One region of the Glycomyces sp. NPDC048151 genome, then DNA from elsewhere that is predicted to be linked to it. Evidence: riboswitches for the same ligand, from Rfam matches in the RefSeq annotation. Region 1 holds a riboswitch; the other holds the start of a gene.

What was found. A riboswitch is a leader RNA that binds a small molecule or an ion and turns the genes downstream of it on or off. The one in region 1 is predicted to bind cyclic di-AMP.
Region 2: another riboswitch for cyclic di-AMP. It lies ahead of ACGGCP_RS05330 (C40 family peptidase); the one in region 1 lies ahead of ACGGCP_RS02400 (NlpC/P60 family protein).

Annotation. Positions count from the first base shown of each region.
Region 1 is NZ_JBIDBB010000001.1:515,264-518,657, forward strand. It holds gene ACGGCP_RS02395 (beta-N-acetylhexosaminidase) at 1-411, shown strand, start outside; gene ACGGCP_RS02400 (NlpC/P60 family protein) at 616-1,554, opposite strand; cyclic di-AMP (ydaO/yuaA leader) riboswitch at 1,563-1,734, opposite strand; gene ACGGCP_RS02405 (metal-sensitive transcriptional regulator) at 1,925-2,275, shown strand; gene ACGGCP_RS02410 (heavy-metal-associated domain-containing protein) at 2,272-2,514, shown strand; gene ACGGCP_RS02415 (hypothetical protein) at 2,643-2,822, shown strand; gene ACGGCP_RS02420 (sugar ABC transporter permease) at 2,941-3,394, opposite strand, start outside.
Region 2 is NZ_JBIDBB010000002.1:405,176-408,569, forward strand. It holds gene ACGGCP_RS05320 (MerR family transcriptional regulator) at 1-21, shown strand, start outside; gene ACGGCP_RS05325 (spermidine synthase) at 18-839, shown strand; cyclic di-AMP (ydaO/yuaA leader) riboswitch at 1,266-1,431, shown strand; gene ACGGCP_RS05330 (C40 family peptidase) at 1,439-2,431, shown strand; gene ACGGCP_RS05335 (sigma-70 family RNA polymerase sigma factor) at 2,770-3,394, opposite strand, start outside.

The sequences.
Region 1 (3,394 bases):
ACGCACGTGTACTTCGACCACTACGAGAGCGACGATCCCGAAGAGCGCCTTCGCATCCACGGCCTGACCCCGATCGCGAAGGTCGCCGAGTGGGACCCGGTCCCGCCGGGCATCGACGCCTCCAGGATCCTCGGCGTCCAGGCGCAGCTGTGGTCGGAGTACCTGCCCGAGCCGCGCGACGTGGAGTACGCGGCGTTCCCGCGCCTGGCGGTGTTCGCCGAGGTCGCGTGGACCGGTCAGCAGGTGCGCGAGGCGAACCCGGTCCTGGACCGGCTCGAGGCGCATCTGGACCGCCTGCACGCCATGGGCATCGGCTACCGTCCGCTGACGGGCCCGAAGCCGTGGCAGAAGGGCGGCACGGGCCGGTACGAGCGCTTCGACTGGGAGTTCACCGCGCCCGAGGTCGAGTAGCCCCCGAAACGTCTTGGTATGAAACGAAACCCGTGCGGGCCGAAGGATCGGCCCGCACGGGTTTCTCTACTATGAAATCAGTCCCCGACGGCGGTATCGGCGCATTGCGGGTCAGCAGCAGGGTCAGCAATCGGGACCGCCGGTGCCGCCGCCGGGGAGTCTGCGTCCCGGGCCCCGCCGGGCCCGGGGGAGCTTCCGCTGCCGCTAGGGGCGCCCGTACCCGTCGATGCCCATGATGTCGATGTCGGCGATCTTGACGACGGTGGTCGAGTTGGGGGCGTGGATGATCTGGTCGCCGCCGATGTAGATGGCGACGTGGCTCAGGCCGTTGTAGAAGACGAGGTCGCCTTCCTGGAGCTCGTCGCGGGAGATACGCGCGGTCTCGTTCCACTGCATCTCGGTGTTGTGCGAGAGCGAGACGCCGACCGCGCCCCACGCGCCCTGGGTGAGGCCGGAGCAGTCCCACTCGTCCGGCCCGGCCGCGCCGTACACGTACGGGTCGCCGAGCTGGTCGTACGCGAAGTCGACGACGCCGGAGGAACCGGTGTAGTCGCCCCAGTCGGGCTCGGGGTTCTCCTCGGCGTACGCGTCGTCGTACTCCTCCTCGAGGGCGGCGATCTCGTCCTCGATCTCCTCCTGCTGCTTCTCGATGTCCCCGAGGATCTCGTCGGCGCTCGCCTTGAGCGTCTCCAGTTCCGTCCTGCGGGTCTCGAGCTCCTGGACCTGGGTCAGGTTCGCCTGCAGCGCCTCGTTCTCGGCGGCGGTGAGGTTGTCGAGGTACATCAGGCGGTCGGCGAAGTCGGCGGGGTCGCCGGCGAGCACGGAGTTGACCATGGCGAAGTCGCCCGCGGTGTACGCCGAGGCGGCGTATTCGGCGAGGGCCTCGTTCGCGGCGGCGGTGGACGCTTCGAGGTCGGGCAGCTGGGCCTCGATCTCGGCGATGAGCCGGTTGGCGTCGTCGAGCTCTTCGCGCTTGGCGTTGTAGTCCTCGATGACCTTCTCGAGCTCGGAGTGGCGCTCGTCGATCTCGGCCTGGATCTCCTCGCTCGTCTGCGCGTTCGCCGAAGAGGTCGTGAACAGCGAGGCGGTCACGGGGATCAGTGCTGCGGCCATGACGGCGGCAGTGATTCGCCGGGTACGCACCAGGGAGGCGCTCCTTCCTTTGGCCGCCTACCGGGTTAGCTGTCGGGTTCGGGCGGAAGGAAGGGTCGCCCTACGCGCCCGGGGACGCGATTCACCCCGTCGGCTCTGCGTTGGACGCCGACTGCTGGTTCCCCGGTTCAGTGGGACTGGGGTGCCCCTCCGACTCGGCGGTGCCGCTCGGCGGGTGCGGGGTGCCCCCGAGTTTCCGACGCGACGGGTTCACGTTAGAGGCCCTTGTGGCCCTTGACAAGGGCGGGGGGAGAATTTTTCACACAATGGCACGGAATACTACGGGCCGCTGCACTGAGCTGACGAGCAGTTGCCGAGATACCCCTAAGGGGTATAGACTGGCGACCGGAGGGAAACGAACATGGCGAACGAACCGACCGACACAGCGGAGCCGACCGAGGGTTCGCCCGCGCACGACGGCCACGACCACTACTGGTACCACGGCGACAAGGCGGCCATCACCCGCCGCCTCAAGCGCATCGAAGGCCAGATCCGGGGCATCCAGCGGATGGTCGACGACGACCAGTACTGCATCGACATCCTGACCCAGATCTCCGCCTCCACCAAGGGGCTCCAGGCCGTCGCGCTCAACCTCCTCGAAGGCCACCTGGCCCACTGCGTCGCCGAAGCGCAGACCTCGGGTGACCCGACCGCCGCCGAAGCCAAGGTCAAAGAGGCCTCGGACGCGGTGGCCCGACTGCTCAGAACCTGAACACCACCGCGCCCACCGAAGGAGAACCAATGGAGACCGTCTACGAAGTCAAGGGCATGACCTGCGGCCACTGCGTCGGCAGCGTCACCCAGGAGCTCACCGCCCTCCCCGGCGTCCAGAACGTCGCCGTCGTCCTCGAGACCGGCAAGGTCACCGTCACCAGCGAGACCCCCCTCACCGACGACGCCGTCCGCGAAGCCGTCGACGAGGCCGGGTACGAACTCGTCGGCCAGGCCTAGCCTGCACACCCGGAAAGGCCCTGAACACCCGTTCACCGGGTGTTCAGGGCAAATTTATGGCTCGCAAGCTTCGCCAAGGCCGCCTCTTCGTTGCCGCGGCCGGGTGTCCCTGAAGTACAGTCGGTGACATGGCAGTCTCCGACGACGAACGCTCCGTAGAGCTCGACGAGGACTTCTCCGTGCTCCCGGACCAGACCTCCGACGACACCGACCGTGGCTGGGGCGAGACCCCCGTACGCCGCCCCCGCAAGTCCGAGTTCTCGGCCCGCGACCTCGACCTCCTCGCCGAACGCCCCCCGCACTGGTAGCCCCAGGCACGAAAAAGGCCCGGACCCCGGAGAGGGAGGCTCTCCAGAATCCGGGCCTTCGTTCACCTGCCCTGGGGGACAGGATTTGTTGTGTCGAGCAGTTGGTCTCTCGTAGCCGCTAGCCCTTCACCGCTCCGCCCGTCAGGCCGGAGACGATATAGCGCTGCAGGCTCATGAACACGCCCACCGTGAGCACCGAGGTCAGCAGCGTCCCCGCCGCGAAGATCCCGAAGTAGCTCGCCGGCGAGTTGTCCGCCGTCAGCGTCTTCAACCCCACCGCGAGGGTCATCTCCGGCCGGTCGGTCAGGAACAGGCTCGCCAGCACGAAGTCGTTCATCGTGCCCACGAACGCCAGGATCCCCGAGATCGCGATGATCGGCGCCGCCAGCGGCAGGATCATGCCGAAGAAGATCTGCGCGTGCGTCGCGCCGTCGATCGTCGCCGCCTCGTCCAGCTCCTTCGGGATCGTGTCGAAGAAGCCCTTCATCAGCCACGTCGAGACGCCCAGCGCCCCGCCCATGTACACCAGCATCAGGCCGAGCTTCGTGTTCAGGCCGACGATCGGGTAGTAC
Region 2 (3,394 bases), on a different contig from region 1:
TCGGGCACAATGGGTCCGTGAACCCGTCCGAGAAGCCCGCCCTGCGCATCGACCGCGACCCGTCACGCCCGAACCTGCTGCACCTCGTCGCTGACGAGGTCGTGCAGGCCACGGTCGACCTTGACGACCCGTCCTATCTGGATGCGGAGTACATGCAGCGGATCGCGTACCTCATCGACGCGATGGACGAGCCGAAGCGGCCGCTGCGGGCCCTGCACCTGGGCGCGGGCGGTCTCGCGATGGCCCGGTACGTGGCGGCGACCCGGCCCGGCTCCTACCAGCAGGCGGTCGAGACGAACCAGGAGCTCGTGGCGCTCGTGCGCGCCGAGGCGCCGCTGCCGCGCGGGGTGAAGGTGAAGATCCGGCACACCGACGCGCGCGAGGCCGTCGAGTCGGCGCCGGACGCGAGCTACGAGCTGATCGTCACCGACGTGTACGCGGGCGCGCGGGTGCCCGCGCACGTCACGAGCACCGAGTTCCTGCACGAGGCGCGGCGGGTGCTGCGCGCGGGCGGGCACTACGCGGTGAACCTGTGCGACGGCGGCAAGATGCAGTTCCTCAAGCCCGCGCTCGCGGCGATGGGCGCGGTGTGGGAGCACGTGGCGGTCATGGCCGAGCCCGCGGTCCTGCGCGGGCGGCGGTTCGGGAACGTGGTCGCGGTGGCCGCCGACGTCGAGCTGCCGATCGCGGCCCTGCGTCGCCGCTGCGCGGGCGCGGCCTTCCCGTGCCGGGTCTTGGAGGGCACCGAGCTGAAGGAGTACATCGGCGGCGCTCCCCCGGCGACGGACGCGACCGCGATCCAGTCCCCGCCGCCCCCGCGCTCCCTCCGCAGCTTCTGACCGCCGCCCGCGATCGCATCGCAGTCGCCCTCTCGCCGCCGTTACCGACCGCCCCCGCTGCCGCCGCCGCGATCGTGGCCCGGCCCGATGTCGCACCCTCCGGGCATCATCGAAACCGGGGGCGGTTTCGAACCCGAGCCCTCCGCGCTTCCGCGCGGCCAGTGCCGCCCGCTCGTCCCGACCGCCGCCCGGCCCACCTCCACGTGGGCCGTTCGGACAATAAACCCGCTGGATAGTGGCCCTGTCTCCCCTCGCGTCCTCACTGTCCGTTACTGGACTGTGGAGCGACTCACAGAGGACTTGGCGATGCCGGTCACCATGGGTTAGCGTCGGCGCCTGTTCCGTTCGGGTCAGCAGGGTTCCCCCAGAGACCCACCCGTCCGGACCTGCCGAGCCGCGCTCGCATGACGTCCGTTCCTCCCGGTTCCGGGCGATACACCGATGCGCGGGCCGGGGACCCAGCCGTGCCGCACCCCCCAGTTCGAACCGTGGCACACGGGGTGAATCCCGCTGCAGCGCAGCCGCAGCGGGTAGGGCGCTCTTCCCTGCCCGAACCCGACAGCTAACCCGGTAGGCGGCCGAGGAAGAAAGGCCACCTAGTGGCTCACGCCTGCTCCGCAACCGCATACCGTTCCCGAACCAGCGCCATCATCCGGCGCGTCGCCGCCTACACCGGCGTCACCGTCGCCACCGTCGGGCTCGTGACCGCCTTCGCCGGCTCACACGCCGACGCGGCCGACATCGACTACAGCACCGCGTCCGCGGCCGAGATCGAGGACTACCTCACCGATCTCGAGACCCAGCGCGACGCCTCCGCCGACAACCTCACGGACCTCCAGGCCCGCCTCGACGCGGCCCAGGCCGTCATCGACGCGGCAGCCGCCGAGTACGGCACCTCGAACGCGCAGCTCACCGTCGTCACCGCCGCGGTCGAATCCGCCGAGGACGACCTCGACGCGAAGGTCTCCACCCTCGTGGCCTACGCGCAGGAGCAGTCCGACAAGTTCGACGAGGCGCAGGACGCCGCCGAGACCGCCGAAGCGCTCACGACCGACATCACGACCGTCGAGAAGGAGATCGCGGGCCTCGACAAGCAGATCGACGAGGCCGAGAAGGCCCACGACGAAGCCGAGGCCGCCGAGGCCGAAGCCGCCGCCGCTGAGGCCGAGGCCTCCAGCGAGTCGGCTTCCTCTTCCTCTTCCTCGTCCTCCTCCGATTCCGGCTCGACCGCGGCCTACAGCGCCGACGCCGCCACGGCCGCCGTCCAGTTCGCGAAGGACCAGCTCGGCGAGTCCTACGTGTTCGGCGCCGCCGGTCCCGACACCTGGGACTGCTCCGGCCTCATCTCCGGCGCGTACGGCGTCTCCGGCATCTCGCTGACCCACTCCACGTGGGCGATGTGGGACGAGACCAGCGCGATCGACAGCAGCGACCTGCAGCCGGGCGACCTGATCTTCTACAACGGCCAGAACCACGTCGCCATGTACATCGGCGGCGGCGAGGTCATCCACGCCCCCAAGCCCGGCGACGTCGTGAAGATCACGAAGCTGGAGTACATGGGCATGTCGGTCGACGGCTACCGCCGCGTCTGACGCACCGAAGCACGACAACGACGACGACGAGCGCGGCTCGCCAGCGATGCTGGCGAGCCGCGCTCGCGTTCGTATCCGCCCCCGGTTTCGATGATGCCCGGCGGGTACGACACGGCTCGCGACCGCGCGCTCGGCGCTCGGCGCTCGGCGCTCGGCGCTCGGCGCTCGGCGAGTGAGCCTGCCCCGTCTCCGCCGCATTCGCGCAGGCACGACGGAAGGGCCGGGTACGACCGAAGGGCCGGGTACGACGGAAGGGCCGGGTACGACGGAAGGGCCGGGTACGACGGAAGGGCCGGGGCGTTCGCCCCGGCCCTTCCGCCTATGTGGTCTAGTGCTGCTTAGGCCGCTTCGGCCATGACCTGGTCGTTGGCCAGCTCCTTGAGGCGGGCCAGCGCCTGGATCTCGAGCTGGCGGATGCGCTCGCGCGACAGGTGGAACCGGTGCGCGACCTCCGTGAGCGAGTGCTCGCGGCCGTCCTCGAGTCCGTAGCGGGCCTTGACGATCCCGGCGGAGCGCTCGTCGAGGTGGTTGAGCATCATCTCGATCCGCTGGCGCTCCATCCCGGCGAGGACGACGTCCTCGGGGCTGGGCTCGTCGGAGTCGGCGACGAGGTCGCCGAGGTTGGTGTCGCCGTCGTCGCCGATCGGCGTGTCGAGCGAGACGGTGTCCTGGCTCCAGCGGATGAGCTCGTTGACCCGCTCGACCGTGACGCCGAGTGCCTTGGCGACCTGGTCGGGTTCGGGGTCGCCGCCGAGCTCGCGGGTGAGCTGGCGGGTGACGTTGCGCATCCGGTTGACGTCCTCGACCAGGTGCACCGGCAGGCGCACGGTGCGCTCCTGCTGGGCGATCGCCCGGCTGATGGCCTGGCGGATCCACCACGTGGCGTAGGTCGAGAACTTGAAGCCGCGCTGGTAGTCGAATTTCTCGACGGCGCGGACCAGGCCCGTGTTGCCCTCCTGGATC